DNA from 2 places in the Streptomyces sp. NPDC059201 genome. Region 1 is predicted to be linked to the other one. Evidence: riboswitches for the same ligand, from Rfam matches in the RefSeq annotation. Region 1 holds a riboswitch; the other holds the start of a gene.
The links. A riboswitch is a leader RNA that binds a small molecule or an ion and turns the genes downstream of it on or off. The one in region 1 is predicted to bind ZMP and ZTP.
Positions count from the first base shown of each region.

Region 2: it holds a riboswitch for ZMP and ZTP, as region 1 does, so the genes downstream of both, ACFXMG_RS04550 (phosphoribosylaminoimidazolecarboxamide formyltransferase) here and glyA (serine hydroxymethyltransferase) in region 1, are expected to answer to the same signal.

Region 1 is NZ_JBHZBB010000004.1:146,923-158,692, forward strand. It holds gene ACFXMG_RS14995 (decaprenylphospho-beta-D-erythro-pentofuranosid-2-ulose 2-reductase) at 1-376, shown strand, start outside; gene ACFXMG_RS15000 (2'-5' RNA ligase family protein) at 405-986, opposite strand; gene trpS (tryptophan--tRNA ligase) at 1,102-2,118, opposite strand; gene ACFXMG_RS15010 (RNA polymerase sigma factor) at 2,175-2,786, shown strand; gene ACFXMG_RS15015 (hypothetical protein) at 2,779-3,603, shown strand; gene glyA (serine hydroxymethyltransferase) at 3,639-4,952, opposite strand; ZMP/ZTP riboswitch at 5,017-5,107, opposite strand; gene rocD (ornithine--oxo-acid transaminase) at 5,214-6,419, shown strand; gene ACFXMG_RS15030 (polysaccharide deacetylase family protein) at 6,854-7,549, shown strand; gene ACFXMG_RS15035 (glutathionylspermidine synthase family protein) at 7,553-8,734, opposite strand; gene ACFXMG_RS15040 (hypothetical protein) at 8,753-9,061, opposite strand; gene ACFXMG_RS15045 (hypothetical protein) at 9,213-10,064, shown strand; gene ACFXMG_RS15050 (DUF397 domain-containing protein) at 10,153-10,356, opposite strand; gene ACFXMG_RS15055 (helix-turn-helix transcriptional regulator) at 10,353-11,192, opposite strand.
Region 2 is NZ_JBHZBB010000001.1:1,016,590-1,028,359, reverse strand. It holds gene ACFXMG_RS04575 (hypothetical protein) at 1-1,264, opposite strand, end outside; gene ACFXMG_RS04570 (BTAD domain-containing putative transcriptional regulator) at 1,378-2,466, opposite strand; gene ACFXMG_RS04565 (hypothetical protein) at 2,701-2,931, shown strand; gene ACFXMG_RS04560 (glyoxalase superfamily protein) at 2,981-3,313, opposite strand; gene ACFXMG_RS04555 (hypothetical protein) at 3,398-4,027, shown strand; gene ACFXMG_RS04550 (phosphoribosylaminoimidazolecarboxamide formyltransferase) at 4,079-5,296, opposite strand; ZMP/ZTP riboswitch at 5,270-5,356, opposite strand; gene ACFXMG_RS04545 (hypothetical protein) at 5,421-5,693, opposite strand; gene ACFXMG_RS04540 (DUF1876 domain-containing protein) at 5,912-6,211, shown strand; gene ACFXMG_RS04535 (CBS domain-containing protein) at 6,307-6,906, opposite strand; gene ACFXMG_RS04530 (YncE family protein) at 7,093-8,373, shown strand; gene ACFXMG_RS04525 (discoidin domain-containing protein) at 8,486-10,561, opposite strand; gene ACFXMG_RS04520 (TetR/AcrR family transcriptional regulator) at 10,741-11,334, opposite strand; gene ACFXMG_RS04515 (DUF4352 domain-containing protein) at 11,575-11,770, shown strand, end outside.

The DNA.
Region 1 (11,770 bases):
CGCGGGCGCGCTCCAGGCGCAGGGGCACGGCTCGCTGGTGGTGCTGTCGTCGGTGGCGGGCGAGCGGGGACGGCGCGCCGACTTCATCTACGGCTCGTCGAAGGCGGGGCTCGACGTGTTCGCGCAGGGGCTGGGGGACGCGCTGCACGGGACGGGGGTGCACGTGATGGTGGTGCGGCCCGGTTCGGTGCGCTCGGCGCGGACGGCGGGGCGCCCGGAGGCGCCGCTGTCGACCACCCCGGAGGCGGTCGCGGGCGCGATCGAGCTGGGGCTGCGGCGCCGCTCGGAGACGGTGTGGGTGCCGGGCCCGCTGCGCCTGGTGGCCTCGGCGCTGCGCCACGTACCCCGGCCGCTGCACCGGCGGCTGCCGGTGTGAGCCGGCGGAGGCCCGGCGGCCGCGGGCCCTAGGGGGTCGAGCGGACCGGGCTGCCGCCCTGGGAGGGGACGGCGGAGATGGGGCGGCCGCTGCCGAACTCGTAGTCGTACAGCTTCCGCCACACGCCGTCAGCGCCCTGCTCGTAGAGGGCGAAGGAGGAGCAGGTCCAGGCGGCCTCGTAGCCGGCCAGTTCCTCGTAGGCCCGGTCCATCGCCTCCTCGGCGATGCCGTGGGCGACGGTGACGTGCGGGTGGTACGGGAACTGGAGCTCGCGGACGAGCGGCCCGGCCTCGTCCCGGAGGCGGGCCTGGAGGCGGTCGCAGCCGGCCATGCCCTCGGCGAGGGTGACGAAGACCACCGGGGAGAGCGGGCGGAAGGTGCCGGTGCCGCTGAGCCGGATCCCGAAGGGGAGCCAGTCGGCGGCGACGTCGGTGAGGTGCGCCTCGATCTCCGGCAGCCGGTCCTGGTCGACCTCGGTGGGCGGGACGAGCGTGACGTGGGTGGGGATGGCGTGCGCGGCGGGATCCCCGAAGCCCGCGCGCCGCTCCTGGAGCAGGCTGCCGTGAGGCTCCGGGACCGCGATCGAAACGCCGAGCGTTACGGTCCCCACGTCGTTCTCCTCCGTCGTCTCGGTCGGTCGGTGTCCGGGTCGGTGTGTGGTGGTGCAGCGCCAGTGTGCGGCCTGCACCACCCTGATGGCCAGGGTCCTCGGACCCTGCGCCGTGTCAGTGCTTCGCGGGCAGGAAGCCGATCTTCTCGTACGTCGCGGCCAGGGTCTCGGCGGCGACCGCGCGGGCCTTGTCCGCGCCCGTCGCCAGGATCGAGTCCAGCGTCTCCGGGTCGTCCAGGTATTCCTGGACGCGGGTCCGGAAGGGGGTGACGAAGTCCACGACGACCTCGGCGAGGTCGGTCTTGAGGGCGCCGTACATCTTGCCCTCGTAGCTCTTCTCCAGCTCCGCGACGCCCGTGCCCGTGAGGGTGGACATGATCGTGAGGAGGTTGGAGACGCCCGCCTTGTTCTCCGGGTCGAAGCGGATCACCGTGTCGGTGTCGGTGACGGCGCTCTTCACCTTCTTCGCGGTGACCTTGGGGTCGTCGAGGAGGTTGATGAGGCCCTTCGGCGTGGAGGCCGACTTGCTCATCTTGATCGACGGGTCCTGGAGGTCGTAGATCTTCCCGGTCTCCTTGAGGATGTACGGCGCCGGGATCGTGAACGTCGCGCCGAAGCGCCCGTTGAAGCGCTCCGCGAGGTCGCGGGTCAGCTCGATGTGCTGGCGCTGGTCCTCGCCCACCGGCACCTGGTCGGCCTGGTAGAGGAGGATGTCCGCGACCTGGAGGATCGGGTACGTGAAGAGGCCGACGGTGGCGCGGTCGGCGCCCTGCTTGGCGGACTTGTCCTTGAACTGGGTCATGCGGGACGCCTCGCCGAAGCCGGTGAGGCAGTTCATGACCCAGCCGAGCTGCGCGTGCTCGGGGACGTGGCTCTGGACGAAGAGGGTGCAGCGCTCCGGGTCGAGGCCGGCGGCGAGGAGCTGCGCGGCGGCCTGCCGGGTGTTGGCCCGCAGCTCGGCCGGGTCCTGCGGAACGGTGATCGCGTGCAGGTCGACGACCATGTAGAAGGCGTCGTGCGACTCCTGGAGGGCGACCCACTGGCGGACGGCGCCGAGGTAGTTGCCGAGGTGGAACGAGCCCGAGGTGGGCTGGATCCCGGAGAGCACGCGGGGACGAGCATCAGAGGCCATGCACATCATTCTCTCAGGTGTGGGAACCGATCCCCGACTTCCGGTGTACCAAGAGTGTGAGGACACGGGAGGGGGGCTCGGCCGTCGTCGACGAGAGCGCCGTGATCGCCCGGGTGCGCGCCGGAGAGCCGGAGGCGTACGCGGAGCTGGTCCGCGCGCACACGGCGATGGCGCTGCGGGCGGCGGTGGCGTGCGGGGCGGGTGCGGAGGCCGAGGACGTGGTGCAGGCGGCGTTCTTCAAGGCGTACCGCTCGCTGGGGAGTTTCCGGGAGGGAGCGTCCTTCCGGCCGTGGCTGCTGAGCATCGTGGCCAATGAGACGAGGAACACACTGCGTTCGGCGGGGCGTCAGCGGGCGGTGGCCGGGCGGGAGGCGGAGCTGCTCTCGGGCGAGCCGCTGATACCGGAGTCGGCGGACCCGGCGGCGGCGGCGGTGGACGGGGAGCGGCGCCGGCGGCTGCTCGCGGCGCTCGACGGGCTGCCGGAGGAGCACCGGCGGGTGGTGGTGCACCGCTATCTGCTGGAGCTGGACGAGGCGGAGACGGCCGAGGCGCTGGGGTGGCCGCGGGGGACGGTGAAGTCGCGGCTGAGCCGGGCGCTGAAGCGGCTCGGGGTGGCGTTGGGTGCGAGGGGAGCGGTGGGGGCGAAGGGAGGTGAGGAGTGTGCATGAGCGCGAGCGTGGGCGTGATCGTGAGGACGAGGGGTCCGGGGGGCTGCCGGAGGAGCTGAGGGAGCTCGGGCGGTCGCTGCGGGTGCCGGACGTGGACGGGGAGTCGATGGCGGAGCGGGTACTGGCCCAGCTCCTCGCCGAGCACGTGCCCGTGCCGGTGGCTGCGCCCGTGCCTGCGCCGGAGCCGGAGCGGCCGGAGCGGTGGGGGTGGTGGCGGCGGTGGTGGCGGGCGCTGCTCGCGGCGCTGTCCGGGCTGCTGGTGGTGGCGGTGCTGACGCCGCCGGTGCGGGCGGCGGTCGTGGAGTGGCTGGGCGTCGGCGGGGTCGCGGTGGAGTACGCGCCGGGGGCGGCGCCCGGGGCGGCGGAGGAGGTTCCGGGGTGCCCGGGGGCGGTGCCGGTGGCGGAGGCGGCCCGGCGGGCCGGGTTCGCGCCGCTGCTGCCGGAGGGGGCGGCCGGGGCGGTCACGGCGGTGACGGGGCGGGAGCCGAGGGCGGTGGTCGGCGTGTGCTGGCGGACGGAGGAGGGGGCGGTGGTCCGGCTGGACGAGTTCCCGGGCGAGCTGGACCTCGGCTTCATGAAGCGGATACGGGTGCAGCCGGAGCCGGTGGCGCTCGCGGACGGGACGGAGGCGTACTGGTTCGCCGAGCCGCACCTGCTGACCTTCCCGCTCTCCTCGGCCGACGGCGGGTGGCGGCACGAGGTGCGGACGGCGGGGCCGACGCTGCTGTGGGTCCGTCCGTCGGCGGGGCTGACGCTGCGGCTGGAGGGGATACCGGACCGGACGGAGGCGCTGCGGGTCGCCGCCTCCGTCCGGTAGCCGGTAACCGGTAGCCGCTGGCCGGCGGCCGGGTGTCAGGCGGGCAGGCCGGGGGCCGGGTGGGCGGCCATCAGGTCGGCGACCTCGGCGCGGATCTTGGCGAGGGTGGACTCGTCCTCGGCCGCGGCGGCGGTGACGGCGCGGTCGATCCAGTCGGCGACCTGGTCCATGTGGGCGGGGGTGAGGCCGCGGGACGTGAGGGAGGGGGTGCCGATGCGGAGGCCGGAGGGGTCGAAGGGCTTCCGGGGGTCGTAGGGGACGGTGTTGTGGTTGACGACGATGCCGGCGCGGTCGAGGGCCTTGGCGGCGGTCTTGCCGGGGACCTGACGGGAGGTGAGGTCCATCAGGATCAGGTGGTTGTCGGTGCCGCCGGAGACCAGGTCGAAGCCTCGGGCGAGGAGGGCGTCGGCGAGGGCCCGGGCGTTGGCGACGACGGCGTGGGCGTAGGCACGGAAGGAGGGCTGGGCGGCTTCGCGGAGGGCGACGGCGATGGCGGCGGTGGTCTGGTTGTGCGGGCCGCCCTGGAGGCCGGGGAAGACGGCCTTGTCGAGGGCCTTGGCGTGCTCCGCGGTGGACATCAGCATGGCGCCGCGCGGGCCGCGGAGGGTCTTGTGGGTAGTCGTGGAGATGACGTCCACGTGACCCACCGGGGAGGGGTGGGCGCCGCCGGCGATCAGGCCGGCGATGTGGGCGATGTCGGCGACGAGGACGGCGCCGGCCTCGCGGGCGATCTCGCCGAAGGCGGCGAAGTCGATGGTGCGGGGCAGGGCGGTGCCGCCGCAGAAGAGGATCTTGGGGCGTTCGGCGAGGGCGAGGTCGCGGACCTGGTCGTAGTCGATGAGGCCGGTGTCGCGGTGGACGCCGTACTGGACGCCGCGGAACCAGGAGCCGGTGGCGGAGACGCCCCAGCCGTGGGTGAGGTGGCCGCCCATGGGCAGCGCCATGCCCATGACGGCGTCGCCGGGCTTGGCGAAGGCGAGGTACACGGCGAGGTTGGCCGGGGAGCCGGAGTAGGGCTGGACGTTGGCGTGGTCGACGCCGAAGAGGGCCTTGGCGCGCTCGATCGCGAGGGTCTCGACCTGGTCGACGACCTGCTGGCCCTCGTAGTAGCGGCGGCCGGGGTAGCCCTCGCTGTACTTGTTCTGGAGGACGGTGCCGGAGGCTTCGAGGACGGCGGCGGAGACGTAGTTCTCGCTGGGGATGAGGCGGAGGGTGTCGGCCTGGAGCCGTTCCTCGGCGCCGACGAGCGCGGCGAGCTCGGGGTCGGTCGCGGCGAGCGCGGGGCGCGTGGCGGGAACGGGAACGGGAGCGGGAACGGGAAGGGTCGGGCGCTGCGGCGGGGTGGTCACGTGTTCCTCCGGGAGTACGTCGGAACGTCCCGGGGGCGGGTGCCGCACGGGACGCGGAGCGGTCCCGTGATGCCCAGGCGAGCGGCACCTCGTGTGGTGGAGCGCGCGCGGCTCCCCCGGGGTCGGTTCCCCGTACGCCAGTCGCCGCGCGTGGGCTCAGAGTAGCGGGCGCGCCGTGGTGCGAGGTTTCTTCGTCCGCGATGCGAGCGACGATAAGAAGGGGCCACAACACACCCCGGCCGCAGGACGATCGGAGATCCCGTGTCGAGAACGCAAGACGAGATCGCTGCCTCGGACGCGCACAGCGCCCGCAACTACCACCCCCTGCCCGTCGTCGTCGCCTCCGCGGAGGGGGCGTGGCTGACCGATGTCGAGGGGCGCCGCTTCCTCGACATGCTCGCCGGCTATTCGGCGCTGAACTTCGGGCACGGCAACCGCCGGCTGATCGAGGCGGCGAAGGCCCAGCTGGAGCGGGTGACGCTCACCTCGCGGGCCTTCCACCACGACCGGTTCGCCGAGTTCTGCACGCGGCTGGCCGAGCTGTGCGGGAAGGAGCTGGTGCTGCCGATGAACACCGGGGCGGAGGCGGTCGAGACGGCCGTGAAGACCGCCCGGAAGTGGGGGTACGAGGTGAAGGGCGTGCCGGACGGGCACGCGAAGATCGTGGTGGCGGGGAACAACTTCCACGGGCGGACGACGACGATCGTGTCGTTCTCCACGGACCACGAGGCCCGGGACCACTACGGGCCGTACACGCCGGGCTTCGAGATCGTGCCGTACGGCGATCTGACGGCGCTGGAGGCGGCGGTCACCGAGAACACGGTGGCGGTGCTGCTGGAGCCGATCCAGGGCGAGGCGGGCGTGCTGGTGCCGCCGGACGGGTATCTGCGCGGGGTGCGGGAGCTGACGGCCCGGCGGAACGTGCTGTTCATGGCGGACGAGATCCAGTCGGGCCTGGGCCGGACGGGCCGCACCTTCGCCTGCGAGCACGAGGGCGTCGTGCCGGACGTGTACATCCTGGGCAAGGCGCTCGGGGGCGGTGTGGTGCCGGTGTCGGCGGTGGTCGCGGACGCGGACGTGCTGGGGGTGTTCCGGCCGGGCGAGCACGGCTCGACCTTCGGCGGGAACCCGCTGGCCTGCGCGGTGGCGCTGGAGGTGATCGCGATGCTGCGCACCGGTGAGTACCAGCAGCGGGCGGCGGAGCTGGGTGAGCACCTGCACGCGGAGCTGGGACTGCTCGTGGGCGGCGGAGCGGTGGAGGCGGTGCGGGGCCGCGGGCTGTGGGCGGGCGTGGACATCGCGGCGGCGCGGGGTACGGGGCGGGAGGTGTCGGAGCGGTTGATGGAGCGGGGGGTGCTGGTGAAGGACACGCATGGTGCGACGATTCGGGTCGCGCCGCCGCTGGTCATCTCAAAGGAAGACCTGGACTGGGGCCTGGACCAACTCCGAGCCACCCTGTCCCCCTGACGGCCCCGGCCCCGTCGCAGCCATCCGTCCCACTGGGTCGGTGCCCCCCGCGCCCGGGGCTGTGCGGGTGCCGCCCCTCCGTTCCGCTGGGGCGGTGCCCACCCCCCGCTCCGCCGTTCCGTTGTGGGCATACGTTCCGCTAGGGCGGAACGGGTGGGCACAACGGAACGGCACCCTTCGCGGGTGCCTCCGCGCCGGTGCCTGGACCCGCACCACTTGTGCACCGCGCTACGGGTGCGGGTTCGGGCGCGGAAAGCCTTGGCCCGGCAGGGGGCGCCGTCCCTGTGCCCACCCGTCCCGCCCTGCGGGACGCCTGCCCACAGGGACGGCGGCGGGGCGGCCCGGCCGCAGGGGTGGCGGGGCCACAGGGACGGCGGCGGCGGGGGGAACTTGGGGCATTGACAGGGGAGTTGGTCTAGGCCAATGATGCGGCCATGCCGAGACTCCGTCTGCGCCACGCCGTGCGTGGCGCCCTCGCCGCCCTCCTCCCCCTCGCCCTCCTCGGGGCCGTCGGCGGCACCGCGAACGCCGCGCCGCAGGGGCCGTGGCCGCCGCCCGCGCCCGTGGTCTCCCGGATCGAGACCAAGGACCCGGTCGTCTTCATCACCATCGACGACGGCTGGTTCCACGACCCCGCCGCCGCGAAGCTGCTGCTCGACCGCCGTGTGCCCGCCTCGCTGTTCCTGCTCCCGGGGGCGTACTCGTACGACTCGGGCTACTTCCACCAGCTGCTCGACCACGGGCGGGTACGGATCGAGAACCACACGGTCGGCCATCCGGACCTCACGACGCTCGACGCGGCCGGGCAGAAGGCCGAGGTCTGCGGGGCGCGGGACGCGCACCTCGCGGAGTTCGGCGACGGGCCGCGCCTGCTGCGCCCGCCGTACGGGGCGTTCGACGCGACCACCCGGACCACCGCCCGCGCCTGCGGGGCGAAGGCCGTGGTGACGTGGACGTACGACCTGACCACCTGGGGCCAGTGGACGCCGCCGACCCCGGAGCTGAAGGCCGGCGACATCATCCTGCTGCACTTCAACGAGACGCTGGAGCAGGACCTGAAGCGCGCCCTCGCCCTCGCCGACGCGGCCGGACTGAAGCCGGCCCCGCTGCGGGAGTACGTACCGGAATAAAGGTCAGAGGATCACGTGCGGGAGGAAGCGGGCGTACTCGTCCGTGATGGGGCCCGCCGACTCCCGGATGCCGAGCCCCGCCGCCTCGTCCTCGACGACCCACGCGCCCAGCAGCGTGCGGTTGCCGTCGAAGTCGGGGAGCGGGGCGAGGCCCTGGTAGCAGCAGGGCTCGTCGCGGACGACCGGCTCGCTGCCGGGCTCGTGCAGGGTGACGCCCGCGCCCTCCCGGCCGAGCAGCGGCTTGGCCGCCCAGCCGAGGGTCGTGGCCAGTTCGCGCGGCCCGTCGAGATAGGCGGGCAGCAGGTTGGGGTGGCCCGGGTAGAGCTCCCAGAGGATCGCGAGGAGCGCCTTGTTGGAGAGCAGCATCTTCCAGGCGGGCTCGATCCAGCAGGTGGTGCCGGAGCCGCCGCCGTTGTCCAGGGTGGACAGGACGTGCTTCCCGAAGCGGTCGGTGACCAGCCACTCCCACGGGTAGAGCTTGAAGCAGCTGCGGATGAAGCGCAGCTTCTCGTCGACGAAGCGGCGCGAGAGCCGGTCCCAGCCGATCCGCTCGACGGAGAGCGCCTCGGTGGCGAGTCCGGCCTGCTCGGCGGTCTCGCGCAGGTACGCGACCGTCATCAGGTCCTCGCCGAGCTCGTCGGTCTCGGAGTGGGCGAAGTGGACCGGGCCGGGCGGCAGCAGCGGCGCCTGCCGCTTCCACGCGTCGACGAGGCGCTCGTGGAGCGAGTTCCACTGGTCGGCGCCGGGGAACCGTTCCTCCATCCAGAACCACTGCGGGCTCGCGGCCTCCACCAGGGAGGTCGGGGTGTCGGCGTTGTACTCCAGCATCTTCGCCGGGCCCGTACCGTCGTAGACGAGGTCGAAGCGGGCGTAGAGGGAGGGGAGTTCGGCACGCCGGCGCCAGGACTCGGCGACCCGCTCGGCGATCCGGGGATCGGTGATCCCGAGGTCGGCGAAACGGTTCCGCTCGACGATGTGCGCGGCCGCCGCGAGGCACATGGCGTGCAGCTCCTCGACGACCTCCTCCAGCGCCTCGACCTCGGGCAGCGAGAAGGAGTAGTACGCGCTCTCGTCCCAGTACGGGCGCAGCGAACCGTCCGGATAGCGGGTCAGCGGATAGACGAGACCCTGCTCCTCGACCGTCTCCTGCCAGCCCGGACGGGGCTCGATGGTGTGCCGTTCCATGGTGCCGGTCCGCCCGTCTCAGCCGCCGCTCGACCCGGAGGACGAGCAGCCGAAACCGCCGGTCTCGACGGCCTTCTTGTCGAAGCTGCCGCCGGAGACGCGCCGGTCGCTGACGTAGCCGCCGTAGTAGTACGCGCCGCGGACGGTCGTGCCGTCGTCATCGTCGTCGTCGCTCGAACCGCCGGTGTCGCAGCGGTAGCCCGGCAGCTCCTCCAGGGTCACCGGGTCCGCGCACCGGCGGTCGGGTTCGGCGCCGCAGGCGGTGATCGTCGCCGCGAGCACGCCCATACCGCCGAGCACCACCGTGCTCGACCTGAGCCTCCGCATGTCCCTCGCCCTCCCCTTCGCGTGGCCGCGCACCTTCGTGTGCGCGTGGCACGTCCGCGCGGCCGTTCGTATGACCGCGGGCCTCGCGACCGCACAGTGTAGGCCGCCGCTTTCCGCCACCGGCACCTAGAGTCGCTATGTGCTCTTGGGTATGGTTTGCGCGCTCGGATCGTCCCTGTGCTTCGGCGCGGCCACGGTCTTCCAGGCCGCCGGCGCCCGCGCGGCGGCGCCCGGGACGGGCAGCGGGGTCGATGTCGGGCTGCTGTGGCGGGCGCTGCGGCAGTGGCGGTATGTGGCCGGTCTCGCCCTCGACGGCCTCGGCTTCGTCCTGGAGGTGGTCGCCCTGCGCGCCCTCCCCCTGTACGCGGTCGGCGCGGCGCTCGCCGCGAGCCTCGCCGTGACGGCGGCGCTCGCCTCGCGGGTGCTCGGGGTGCGGCTGAGCCGGGTCGAGTGGGGCGCGGTCGCGGCGGTCTGCGCGGGGCTCGGCATGCTGGCGCTCGCGGCGGGCCGGGAGGGCCACCGGTCCGGCCCGCCGTGGCTGCCGTGGGCGCTGCTGGGGATCGCGGCGGGGGTGCTGGTGCTCGGCGCGACGGCGGGGCGACTGCCGGACCGGTCCCGGGCGCTGGTCCTCGGCCTCGGGGCCGGGATCGGCTTCGGGGTGGTGGAGGTGGCGGTACGCCTCCTGGACGGCGTGGACGTGGCGGACCCCGCCCTGTGGGCGCTGCTGCTCGGAGGCGGGGCGGCGTTCCTGCTGCTGACCGCGGCCTTCCAGCGGGGGGCGGTGACGACGGCGACGGCGGGGATGGTGCTGGGCGAGACGCTGGGCCCTGCGGCGGCGGGCGTCCTCTGGCTCGGCGATCGCACCCGGGAGGGCCTCGGGGGGCTGGCCCTGACGGGCTTCGCGGTGGCGGTGGCGGCCTCCCTGACCCTCGCCCGCTTCGGCGAACCCCCACCCCCCGCAGCCGGGAACCCCGCAGACCGCTCGCGCCCGGCCGGTCCGTGACCGTACGGGCCCGGCTGGCCGCGTGGCAGCACGAGAATGGCCCCGCTCTCCTCCCCACTCAGAGTCGAGGCGGGGCCTTTGGCGTTGTTCAGGCGCCGAGCTGACCGGCCTTGACGCTCTCGATGAAGGCGGAGAACGCGGGGGCGTGCACGTCCAGCACGGGGCCGGCGGGGATCTTCGAGTCGCGGACGGGAACGACGTCGAACGTGGGCACCAGGTTGGTGGCGACCTCCACGCAGTTGCCGTCATTGTTGCTGTAGGAGGACTTGAACCACTGCGGATGGGACGTCACGGGAAAGCCTTTCGTGCCTCGCGGATCATGGCCACTGTCGCCGCTTGCGACAGGGCTTCGGCTTGCACCTGATGGTAGGTCTTGAGCAGAGCCACCACCGAGTCGGTGTTGCGCTCCATGTGCCCTCGGATCTGAGACTCGGCGTACGCGAGCACGGTCATATCGGGCAGGGTCAACAGGTTGAGCGGTAGGTCGAGCGCCCTGTACTCGCCCATTTCGTACGGTGCGATCTGCACCACGGTGTTGGGCAGGTCTGCGACCTCCAGCAACCGGTCGAGCTGTTCGGCCATGATCTCAGGACCGCCGACCCTGCGCCGAATGCAGCTCTCATCCAGGACTATCAGCATCATCGGCGGACGATCCCGCACGAGGGCCGCTTGCCGTTCCGCCAGGAACCGAACTCGTGCGTCCGCACGTCCCGACGTGATCGCGCCGCGCCGTACGTTGCTGTCCGCCAGGCATCGGGCGTACGCGGGAGTCTGCAACAGGCCGGGCACAATGCCGATTTCGTACAAGCGGAGCTCAACCGCCTTGCCCTCGTTGGCTACGTACTCCGGGAACCCTTCGAGGAGGGGCCCAGGCCGCGTCTTGTGCCACTCACGCTCCAGAGAGTCCACACTCCCCTTCGTTCCGAAGATCTCGTCCATCTGTACCGAGAACGGAAGGGAGGGTGGCTTGCGGGTAGTTTCGACAGCGGAAATATGCTGGCTGGAATATGCCGAACGCGAGGCCGCATCCTCCTGCGTCCACCCTCGCTGGTCCCGCAGCCTGCGTAAAAGCACTCCGTACGCGGCCTGCGGGCTGGACGTGGCGTCCAGCTCCTTGCGGTTAGCCACAACTCTTCCTTCCGATCAGGCCAGTTGAAGGGAACTCGACTGTAGGCCACGCTTACGACCCCTGGTAGTGGAAGCGCTACGGAGAGGAGCGGTCGTGACCGGACACAACGCTCGCCCGAGTCCGAACCCGATCACAAAGCCGGCGACGCCGGTCCCCGACCTCGGCACCTTCATGGCGGCGGACACCGCCGAGGGAGCGTCCCGACTCGGAAGGGTCACGGCGTGGGACGGTGACCTGATCCACCTGTCACCCCCGGGTGGGGGCACGATGTGGACAGCGGCACCGGACGAACTGCGGCGACCGACCGAGGAGGAGTGTGCGCGTATCCGCGTCCTCATCTCGCCCGTGCCGGCATCGGGCCCGTGACACGGGTGTACGGGTACGCGCTGCACCACATCGAGCGCGACCCCGAGACCGAGCCGGCCGTGTCGGCGAACTGTCTGCACGACGGGTGCGGGTGGACCTCCACGCCGACCCATGCGGTAAAGCCGGTGGATGAGGCGTGTATGAGGCACACGGGGCTTCACCCGGCCCACACCCGCTTCGCTCGACAGTTCGCGGACGTTGCGGTGGTGGG
Region 2 (11,770 bases), on a different contig from region 1:
TGCCCGTCCACTCCGACCAGGAGGTCGGGCTGGTCTGCCAGCGGTGGAACACCCCGTCGGCGTTGGAGGCGAACACCTCCAGCCTGCCGTCCTGGTTGTGGCTGACGGCGACGTCGTGCCCGCCCCCGCCGAAGTGCTCCCAGGCGGACCAGCCGCCGCTGACGGAGGTCTGGTAGAGATGCCCGAACGTCGAGTCGGACAGCGCGAACACCTCAAGCCGCCCGTCGGGCGCGGTCTCCATGGCGAGCCGGGAGAGGGCCGGACCGCCGCCGACGCCCTCCCACGCCGACCAGCCGCCGCTGGGCGCGGTCTGCCAGCGGTGGAACACGCCGGTGGTGTTGGAGGCGAAGACCTCGACGCGCCCGTCGGCGTTGCTGCCGACGGCCAGCCGGTACCCGCCGGTGCCGAAGTTCGCCCAGCCGGACCAGCCCGCGCTGGGCCCGGTCTGCCACATGTGGTCGAAGGTGCCCTCCGAGAGCGCGAAGAGCTCCAGCCGACCGTCCGCGTTGGCCGCGAGCGCCAGTTGCGCGTTCCGGGGGCCGCCCTTGAACTGCCACGGCGACCAGCCGCCGTTCACCTCGGTCTGCCAGGAGTGGTACACGCCGTCGGTACCGGCGGCGAAGGTTTCGAGACGCCCGTCCGCCGACCGCGCGGACACCACCCGGCCCGAGGGGTTCGGGTGCGGCTTCCGCACCTCGGAGTCGTCGACGATGCCGTTGTAACGGAGCGCCTTGTAGTCGCCGTTCGGGTGCCCGTCGATCGAGCCGGCGCCGATGTTCCCGTAGAAGTGCCCCGGAGGCTCGACCCCGCTGGAACCGCCGCCGAAGCTGTAGTACGAGAAGCCGCCGTGGTCGTCCACCCACTCGTGGAAGATGATCACGTGGTTGTAGAACGAGTTGAGGATGTCTCCGGCCCTCAGCTCGCTCCGCGCGATCTCGTGGGAGAAGCCCGGCAGGCCCTGCGTGTTCGGGTTCGCGTCGAGATGCCAGGCCATGGCGACGAACCCGGAGCAGTCGGTGCGGTAGTTGTAGTCCCCGCCGGGCCCCGGCGCGGACGCGCCCTGACTGTACGGCGGCGCCTGGTCCACCCAGTACTGCGCACGCCAGATCACCTCGCTCCGGGTGATCGGCCCCCCGCGGTCGGACGCGACGGCGACGGCTGCGGCCTCGCCCGCCGAAGCGTGCGGCGCGGGCCCGACCAGCAGGAGCGCGCCGGCTATCAGGGGCAGCAGGAATCTGCCCCACCATGAACGTGACTCTCTCACTCGGACCTCCCAGGTCGTCGGCGGCCGACAGTAGGAGCGAGCGATGAAATACGGATGGAATGAAGGGGAGTTGGGCGGAGGCAGGGGTTGGGGCAGAGGCCGCAGGCCCGTGCTCAGGCGAACGGCAGCGACACGTCCGCGCCCGCCGACCGCCCCAGCCCCGCCTCGTCCCCGCACAGGATCATCCGGCGCGTCCGCCGCAGCAGCATGCTCGGCGCGACCCCCAGGTCCTCGGCGAGGCGCCGGCGGGCGCGGTCGAACACCGACAGCGCCTCGGCCTGCCGCCCGCTCCGGTACAGCGCCCGCATCAGCAGCGCCGCGACCGGCTCGTTCCACGGATGCCCGGCGGACAGGGCGGACAGCTCGGCGACGGCCTCCGCGCACCGCCCGAGCCGCAGCTGCCCTTCCGCCTTCCGCTGTACGAGGGCGATCCTGCGCTCGCCGAGCCGGAGCCGTTCCAGCTCCGCGAGCGGCCCGGGCAGGCCGTCCAGCGGCTCGCCGCGGAACAGTTCCAGGGCCAGGGAGCAGAGCCGTACCGCCTCGGCCGGATCGTCCGCCCGGTCCGCCACCGCGACGGCGGCGACCAGCTCCTCCAGGCGCGCGAGGTCCACGTCCACCGTGCCCGGGACCAGCCGGTAGCCGAGCCGGTCGTGCGCGATCACCGGGTCAGGGCCGCACTCCGTACGGAGCGTCCCGCGCAGCCGGTAGACGTACACCGGCACCACGTTCGCGGCCGGCGGCTCCGACCCCCAGACGCCGTCGAGCAGTTCCCGCCGGCTCAGCGCCCGCCCCGCGCCCAGCGCGAGCGCCGCCAGGACGGCCTGCTGGCGCAGCGGCCCCAGACTCAGCGGCCGCCCGTCCTGCCAGGCCCGCAGCGGCCCGAGCACGGAGATCCGGAGCTCCGGCGCACGCCCCCGCCCTGCGGCCCCCGGGGCCGGGCGGCTCGCGGGCCGGGTGCGGGGGCCGAGCCCGGGGGAGACCAGGCCCGCGTCGAAGGCGTGGACGATGGCGGCGGCGCGGTCGCGCAGACCGAGCTTCACGAGGACCCGGGCCAGATGCGCGGCCACGCTCTCCTCGGGGAGGGCGAGGGCGGCGGCGATCTCGTCGTCCCGCAGACCGCAGCCGACCGCGGAGAGGACCCTGCGCTCCTGGTGCCCGAGCGCGACGACGCTCGGTCGGCCTGTGGTGGCGGTCGTCGGCAACGCTGCTCCCCGGGCTCCGGACTGGGCGGACTGGCCGGACCGCTCGGACCGTCCGGATTGGACGCACCGGTCGGTCCGGCGGACGCCGTCGCCACGGTAGGGCGGGACGCGGCGGGCGCGGCATCCGGAAGGATCCGGAGTGACACCCGCGCCGCGGCGGTTTGGCCGCCCCGCGCGGCGGGGCAGTCCACCCCTGCCGGAACGATCCGTGCCCCGACGAGTGAGGCGGCCCAGATGCCCGACATGAGCCCGGAACCGATCGCGACCTTCTGCGGAAAGTGCGACTGCGGATGCCCCCAGCTGTTCGTGGACGCGGACGCGCCCGAGGACAAGCGGGTGCGTCTCACCGATGACTTCGGGCAGCAGGTCCAGATGAGCGAGGACCAGTTCGCCGATCTCGTGGCCCAGGCGAAGGCCGGCGCGTTCGACCGCCTGGCCGTGGCCCCGGCGGCGCGGCACGCCTGACCCGGGACGACGGCCGCCGGCCCGAGCGGGTGGCCGTCGTTCCAGCTCCTCAGTCCGTGGGCGTACCGACCCGGATCCGGTTCCCGTCCGGATCGCGCAGCTCGACCTCGCGCGCCCAGGGAGCCTCCTCCACCGGCACGCCGAACTCGGCGGCGACGGCGTCGACGTCCCGTACGCGCAGATAGACCAGCGTGTCGGGGCGTGCGTCGCCCTCGTGCTCCGACAGGAACAGCCTGACCTCGCCCCGCGCCACCTCCACGAAGGCGGGGAACCCCGGCTCGAACCGGTGCACCCACTGCTCGACGAATCCGAGCCGCCCGTACCAGGCGACGGTCGCCGCCGCGTCGCTGACCCGGAGCACCGGGATCACTTCCTCGTCCATGATCCGCATGGTCGCAGAAGAGCCACGAGAATTCATCGACAGAAATATCTGTCGAAACAAGCCAGCGACAGCTAATCTTGTCGCATGAGTGATGCGAAGAAGGGGATCCCGACCCCCGACAAGAGCGACGACGACTTCTGGACCGCCCTCTCGCACCTGGTGGAACCCCCGTGGAACGAGCCCGTCCAGGAGGACGCGTTCGCGATGGACGAGAGGGTGCACGACGCGGTCCGCGCGCTGGCCGAGCGGATCTCGACCCGGCTCCTGGCCTACCGGGCCGCCGGCAAGTCCCCCGACCCCGTGCTGATGGCCGCGCCCGATGTGCAGCTGGCGCTGCTGCGGGCGCTGTACGAGGCCAAGCAGTCGGTCGACCGGCTCGCGGAGTCCGCCGCGACCGTCGCCGGCCGCAGCGGCGCGAACTACGCCCAGCTCGGCGCCGCCTGGGGCGGCATCAAGCGCCAGTCGGCCCGGGTGAAGTGGCCCCACGCGGTGGCCAGGAAGTCGGCGAGCGAGTCCATCCCGCTGCACTACGCGGGCGGTACGGCCGTCGTCCACCACGACGCGGACGCCGACGCCTGGTGGTACACGGCCACCGCCGCCGACCAGCAGGAAATGGACTCCGACCCGATCCACGCGACCTACGCCGAGGCCATCGCGGGAGCCACCGAGTTCCTCCTCACCCACACCCTGCCCGACCGCCGGCCGCCCATGTGACAGCGCCCGCACAGTGCCTGGACGGTGCCTGCACGGCGCCCGCCTGGTGCCTCAGTGGTGGAAGAGGCGCAGGCCCGTCCGGGCGAGGGTGATGCCGAGTTCGCGGCAGGCGTCCTCGACGTCGGCCGAGCGGATCGAGCCGCCGGGCTCGGCGAGGGTGGTCACGCCGTGGCGGTGGGCGTGGTCGACGTTGTCGCGGAAGGGCAGCGAGCCGTCGGACACGAAGGAGACGCCGCTCAGCTTCGCGAGCCACGCCGCCCGCTCGGCGGGGGAGAGTGCGACGGGTGTCGTGGCGACGGCCCCGCGCAGGCGGGTGCGCTCGTCGTCCGTCAGGTCGCCCTCGACCAGGCGGATCCGCCAGTTGACGCGGTCCTGCCGCCGCACGCCCGGGACGAAGTCGAGCTCCTGGACGAGCGGATGGCGGCGCAGCCACCACGTGTCGGTCTTGGCGCCCGCGAGGCGGGTGCAGTCCACCCGGGACTGCTGCCCGGCGCCGATGCCGAGGGTCTGGCCGTCGCGTACGTAACAGACCGCGTTGGACTGGGTGAAGCGCAGCACCACGAGCCCGAGGAGGCAGTCGGCGCGCGCCCGGTCGGACAGCGCGCCGACGGGTACGTCGGCCAGGACGTCCGGCGAGAGCGGGCTCGGGTCGCGCTCCTGGGCGAGCCGCAGCCCGAAGACCTCGCGGGCCTCCTCCCGGGGCGGTGCGAAGGCCGGATCCGCCTCCATCACCAGGAAGCGGCCGCCCTTCTTCCCCGCCAGCACCTCCAGGACGCCGGGCGCGTACCCGGGGGCGACGATCCCGTCCGAGACGACCCGGGAGAGGAGTTCCGCGAGCTCCAGGTCCACCTCGCGCGAGACGGCGACGAAATCCCCGTACGAGGACTTCGGGTCGGCGTCCCGCGCCCGCAGATAGGCGCTGGTGAGGGCGCCCACACCGGCCGGGTCCACGCCGTACGGGCGGGCGGCCGCCGCGTCCACCGGGCCCGCGACGGCGGCGCCCTCGGGCGACACGTGCTTGAAGGAGGCGGCGGCCGGCAGGCCGAGCGTCCGCTCCGCCTCCCGCACCAGCTGCCAGGCGTTCAGGGCGTCGAGCAGATTGATGTACGAGGGGCTGCCCTGGAGCACGCGCACGGGCGCCCGCCCGGGATCCACGGGTACGGCCCGTGCCGCCGTCTGCTGGGGATTCATGCCGTAGCGCAGCCGCATGCCGCTTCTCCTCGGATCGATGGTGACGACGAGGGAGGACGCCCAGGCGGTCGACGTCACGTCCGAGGAAGCGGGCCGCTTCCCTGTGGTACTCCACGTGCGCCAGTCACGACCCGGGGTGATCGTAACCCGGGGCCCGAGGGCTGGCAACGAGCCCCAGGGGAGCGGGCGTTGGCGGTACGCGTCAGAGGCCGCCCCAGCCGTCGTCCGCGTCACCGGGCCCGCGGCGGCCCTTCTGGGACGGCGGCGCCGGGTAGCGGGACAGGACGGCGTCGAGCTTCGCGAGGGCGGTGGCCGTGGCCATGAGGACGAGCGCGGTCGCCGCCAGGCCGATGCCGACGTGCAGACCGCTCGCGTTCAGGATCACGCCGATGCCCAGGCTCGCCGGGACCCCGAGACCGGCGACGACGACCTGGAGCACCTCCAGCCGTTTGCGGGTGCCGAACCGGCCGGCCATAGCGGTACCCCTTCGCCGTGAAGTGTCCGTGCGAGGGGTGGTTCCCGCGCCACGGGTGCGGAACACGCCCCTCCACGCGCCGTCCGCGCCCGCCCGCCGCTTCGCGCCGGTCCCCGTGCGCCCCGCGCCCCGCGGGCGGATCCTGGAAGGGACGGGGGAGCAGCGCCCCGGCGCCGTACGGCACCGGAGGCGCCGACCGGCGTGCGAGGAGGCAGACCATGACACGGAACCTGGAATGGAGGGTCGGCCTGGAGCTGAGCGAGGAGTCGGGCCGGACCAAGGCCGAGGCGCGCCTCGACACCGGGACGGCGACCTTCACGGGACACGGTTCGGCCCGCTGCAACCCGGCGGACACGGACGTGCCGGTGATCGGTGACGAGCTGGCCGCGAGCCGGGCCATGAAGGACCTCGCGGGCAAGCTGATGCGCGAGGCGAACCGGGAGATGGAGGCGGTGGGCGCCGACACCGTACCGTCGCGCACGGGCCCCGGATACGGATGGCCGGAGGCGGTCTCCTGAGGAGCCCGCCGCCACGAGTGCCACGGCCCCGCCGGAGCGATCGGCTCCCCCGGGGCCGTGCCGCGCGCGGAACGACGCCCCGCCCGGCGTACCGCTCACTCCTCCTCGGCGGGCTCCACGACCAGGTGGTCCACCACCTCGACCACCCCGTCCACCGACTGGCAGAGCCGCACCAGCAGCGGGCCGAGGTCCTTGCGGCCCAGGGTGCCGCTGAGGGTGACGCGCCCCTCGTGGACCTCGATGTGCACGGCGGCGGGGGAGAGGCCGAGGATGCGGATCACCACGTCCTCGCGGATCTCCTCCTGGATCGAGCGGTCGCGGCGCAGGAAGAGCTGGAGCAGGTCGCTGCGGCTGAGGACGCCGATGAGCCGCCCGCCCGCGTCCACGACCGGCAGCCGCTTCACGTGGTGCTTCTCCATGAGCAGGGCCGCCTCGGCCGCCGTCCAGGAGGGCCGGGCGGTGTGCACGGGGCTGGACATCATCGCCTCGGCGGTGCTGGGGCCGTCCTTGGCGGTGTGCCGGCGCAGCAGGTCGGCCTCGGAGACGACGCCCACCGGCCGGTTCTCCTCGTCGACCACCGGCACGGCCGTGATGCCGTACTCGTCGAGGAGCCGCGCGATCTCCTTGAACGGCGTGCCGCGCTGGACCGCGACCGCCGTGGGGGTCATCAGGTCCGCGACACTGCGGTGCCTCATCGTCCGTTCCGTCCCTTCTGCGGGTGATGGTTCCATGATCCCGCATCCGGGGCGGACGGCGTAAGGGCGGGGTGCGGGAGACGTCTTGTGGGTGTGACGGGTCCATGGTTACCTGCGGGTTACCTCCGGTAAGTCGCTGTCCCCACACGGATAAGTCGCTGTCCCCACACGGAAGAAGGCACCCTCATGCCCTCGGCTCGTACGACCCGGACCCGCCGTCCCGCGGTCGCCCTCACCGCAGCCCTCACCCTCTCCCTGGCGGCCTCCCTCGCCCTCCTCACCCCGGCCGCCGCCGCACCGCCCTCCACCCCGACTGCCTCACCCCTGCGCGAGGTCATGTTCGTCGGCAACAACTGGGACGGCACCGCCGATGTCATCGCCGCCCGCGGCGACTTCCACCGCATCGGCCGCGTGAACGTCATCCCCGACAAGGAGGAGCGGCTCCGGGAGATCCACCTCAACCCCGTCAAGCTCGCCTTCTTCCTCGGCGTCCGCCACGGCCCCGGCGAGGGCCACGACCAGTTCGTCGACGACATGTACGCCACCCCCGACGGCACCGCGATGGTCGTCTCGCGGCCCAGCTTCGCCGACGTCGTCTCCCTCGGCCTGCGCACCGGACGGATCAACTGGCGCTTCCCCGTGGCCGGTTACCGCTCCGATCACATGGCCGTCTCGCCGGACGGCACCCGCGTCGCCGTCTCCGCCTCCACGGCCGACACCGTCCACGTCCTCGACATCGCCACCGGCCGTCAGCTCGGCTCCTTCACGACCGGATCCAAGCCCCACGAGAACGTCTTCACCTCCGACGGGCGTCTGTGGAACATGTCGATCGGCGAGGTCACCACCGCGCTCGACGCGCCCTGGCTCGACTGGACCAAGGGCGACCGGAAGATCACCGTCGTCGACGCGACCACCTTCGAGACCGTCCGCGTGATCGACATGCGCTCCCGCCTCGACGCCTTCGGCCGCGACGACCTCTCCGACGCCGTCCGCCCCCTCGTCTTCACGCCCGACGAGAAGAAGCTCTACTTCCAGGTCTCGTTCCTCAACGGCTTCCTGGAGTACGACATCGAGAGCGACCGCATCACCCGCCTCAAGGCCCTGCCGGGCAACCCCGCCACCGACCCCGACCGCACCACCTGGGTCAACGACTCGCGCCACCACGGACTTTCGATCAGCCCGGACGGCGCGAAGCTGTGCGTCGCCGGCACCATGGACGACTACGCGACCGTCGTCGACCGCGCGACCCTGAAGCAGGGCCCGCTCGTCCCCACGAGCAAGCCCTACTGGGCCACCGTGAGCGGCGACGGCCGCTCCTGCGTCGTCTCCGAGAGCGGCGCCGACCGCGTCAGCGCCATCGACTTCGCGAGCGGCGAGCGCGTCGCCTCGGTCCCCGTCGGCGACCACCCCCAGCGCGTCAGGCTCGCCCACGTACCCGCCGACTGGACGTCCCCGACAGGGAGCTGACGGTTCGTCGGAACGCCGGAGGGGCCGACCGGATCGTCATTGATCCGGCCGGCCCCTCCTCGTCGCCCCCGCCGGTGCAGGCGCGGGCGACCGATCACGTACGGGTGAGCGCTCAGGTGCGCGTGACCGTCACCTCGTACAGCGAGTACCCCCACTTCGTGGCCCGCCGGTCCCCGTGGATCCGTACGAACCGGGCGGGCGTCGAGTCGAACGCGGCCGTGTCGTAGCCGCCGTCCCCGGCGTCCGTCGACCAGACCGTCCGCCACGCCGAGCCGTCCTCGGAGACCTCGATCCGGTACTGGCGGGCGTAGGCCCGCTCCCAGTCCAGGGTCACCCGGCCGACCCGCCGGACCTCGCCCAGGTCCACCTGGAGCCACTGGTCGTCCGACCAGTCGCCGGCCCAGCGGGTGCCGGTGTCGCCGTCGAAGGCGCGCCCGGGGGCGTAGCTGGTGAAGGGGTGCCACTCGGTGGAGCTGGCCGAGGTGGGCCGGCCCGACGCGAGGTTCTCGCCCGGCTCGTGCCGCTCGGTCGCCCGCCACGTCCGCAGGTAGGACTCGGCGCCGAGCGCCAGGTCCCCGATGACCTCGGGTCCGCCCGGGGTGAGCCGGATCTGCTCGATCCAGTCCGGCACGAGACCGGCGTGCGCGGCGCCGTCCGTGTTGAGGTCCCAGGTCCGCTCGCCCGTCACCTGCCGGTCGAGGACGGTGCCGCCGTCGAAGCTGCGGTACGGGTACGTCACGGCGTTCGGCGCGTCCGCGCCGACCGGACCCGGCCAGCCGCCGACGCCGTTCATGTCGGTGCCGTACCCGAGGCCCACGCCGTACTTCTCGCGCAGCGCGGCCTTGCCGTTCGCCTCGCCGATGAACCCGCCCGCGTTGTGCATGTAAGGAGCGGTGAACCCGCCCAGCTTGTACAGCCGTTCCGTCCAGTCGAGGTCCATCCAGCTGTGCGTGGACAGCACGCCCGGGTACTCCTCGGCCTCCAGCATGTCCAGGGCCCGTCCGGCCGCCTTCACGCTCATGTGGTCGAGCTCCAGCATCATGCCCCGGTCGATCATGCCCCGGAGGGCGTACTCACCGAGCCGGGTCAGCCCCCGCGTGTTGCAGCGCGCGTCGGAGGCGTAGCCGGGCACGCTCACCCCGGCGGGCAGCTTCGCCGCCATGGCGGCGGGCGCGTTCAGCCCGATCGGGTTGTCCTTCTGCGCGCCGGTGCACTTCTCGGTCGCCCAGAAGGTGCCGGTGGACAGGAACTGGCCGATGTTCACGGCGACACCCGTCGTGCCGCTGTCGAAGCGGACGCCGCACAGCGCGTTGTCGAACTTGTGGCACAGGAACATGCTGCGCACGCCGAGCTGGTACAGCTCGTCCAGGCCGCGGTCGACGTCCGCCTTGTCGCACTGGGCCACGTCGAGGATCTGCTTGCAGCCGAACGGCTCCGAGGTCTCCACCCCGAGGACGACGGCCAGCTTGCCCTGCTGGATCACCGAACGCGCCTGGTCGGCGCTGGTGACGATGCGGAACCAGCCCTTGCCCGGGCCGCCGAACAGCGAGTCGACGTAGTCCTGCATCTCGTACGTCTTGCGGGCCTCCAGGCGGATGGCCTCCATCTCGTCACACCCGCGGTCCCGGGGCATGATCGAGCACAACAGACCGTTCGAGACGAGGTCGTTGACGAGGACGCGCTGCCCGCCGCGCCAGGCGCGCTCCAGCCAGGCATAGTAATTCTGCTGGTGCGTCAGCGAGTTGTGGGCCGGCCAGTCCGCGAAGGTCGGCCAGCCGTCCGGGTCGTGCTTCCCGTTCGCGCCGCCGGTCAGATTCTCGAAGAGGGCGCCCGAACCGTCCGGATAGTGCTCCGGACAGTCCTTCAGGGCGTCGGCAGCCCCGGCCGTGGAGAACGGCTTGCCGCAGATCAGCCGGCCGCCGAAGCCCTCGTTGGACATCACGTGGTTGTGCGCGTCGACGAAGCCGCGCACCCGCCCCTGGGCGTCGGTGCCGGTGAACGGCGCGCCCGTGGCGTTGACCTGCGAATCGGCCGCCGGCCGCGCGGTCGCCTCCCACCACGGGGAGTCGGCCGCGGGCACCGGCGCGGCGCCGAACAGCACGGCCGCGAGCGCGAGGAAGAGGGACACGAGGCCGAGGCGGCGTGTCCCCCGGAAGGGGGAAGTGCTTCGGGTGGTGCGTGGGGGCATGGTAGCGAAGCCTCCGGTCGGTGAGGGTGTACCGGGCGCCCCGAGGATCGCGTCGCCGGAGGACTGAGTCAAGAGTCCGGGTCAAATGACCTGTTGATGTTTTCGAGACCCCGGGGACGCCCCGCGTGACACCCCGCGTGACGCCGCGCGGGACCCGGACTCCCCGCCCCCGCCGGTCGTCAGCCCTCGATCAGCCGAACCAGCTGATCAGCCGTCAATTCGAGCTGCTCAGCGGCGGCTTCCTCATCCCGGAGGACCAGGTACTGGAGCGTCATCCCGTCCACCGCCGCCGCCAGATACCGCGCCAGCGTCCGCACCGGCACCTTCGGCTCCGACCCGCGCACCGCCCCCACCTGCTCCACCAGCGCCGTCGCCGACCGCACGTACTGCTCGTACTGCGCGCGGGCCAGATGCTCGAAACCGGGCTCGCGGAGCGCGTACTGGGTGAGGTCGTACGTGAGCAGGTGATGCCCCGGGTGGGCCGTCACGTCCTCCCAGTACGTCCGCAGCGCGGCCAGCACCGTCTCGCGCAGGGTGGCCCTCGGCTCGACCGCCTTCATCACCCGCGCCACGTAGTCGCCGATGATCGTCTCGATGGCCGCTTCGAGGAGCGCCTGCTTGGAGTCGAAGCAGTAGTGGAAGACGCTCAGCGAGACCCCGGCCTCGGCGGAGATGGACCGCGTGGTGGTCCTGGCCACCCCGTCCCTGGTCATCGCCCTGATAGCCGCCTCGACCAGCTGCCGGCGTCGCTCCGCCGACGGCATCCGCGCCATGCTTCCTCCTCGGGTCAAGGCGTCAGGGTAACCGTCCCCTCCTCCGCCCGACCGGGCGGGCACGTCACTCCCGGGCAGGCGCTTCCCGGGGAGCACAGGGCTTCACGCGATCAGTTCCGGCCTTGCCGCCGTCCGTTCCCTCCGCATTCCCTACGCTGACGATCGCGACGAGCCGCGAAACAGCCCCGCCCAGCCCCGCCCGCCCCCCGGACGGGGCCCGTACCCCAGGAGTGTCCTGCCATGATCCCGCCCAGACCCGCCGGCGAACCCACCCCGCCCACCCCGCCCACCGCTCCTCCGGTCGCCCCGCCCGCGCGACCCCGTCCGTCCCGCCGCGCCGCCGTCCTGGTGGCCGTCTGGACGGTGCTCGTCGCCGGGGTCTCCTCCGGCGTCACCGCAGCCCTTGTCGGAGGCGGCGACGGCAACGGCGGCGGCG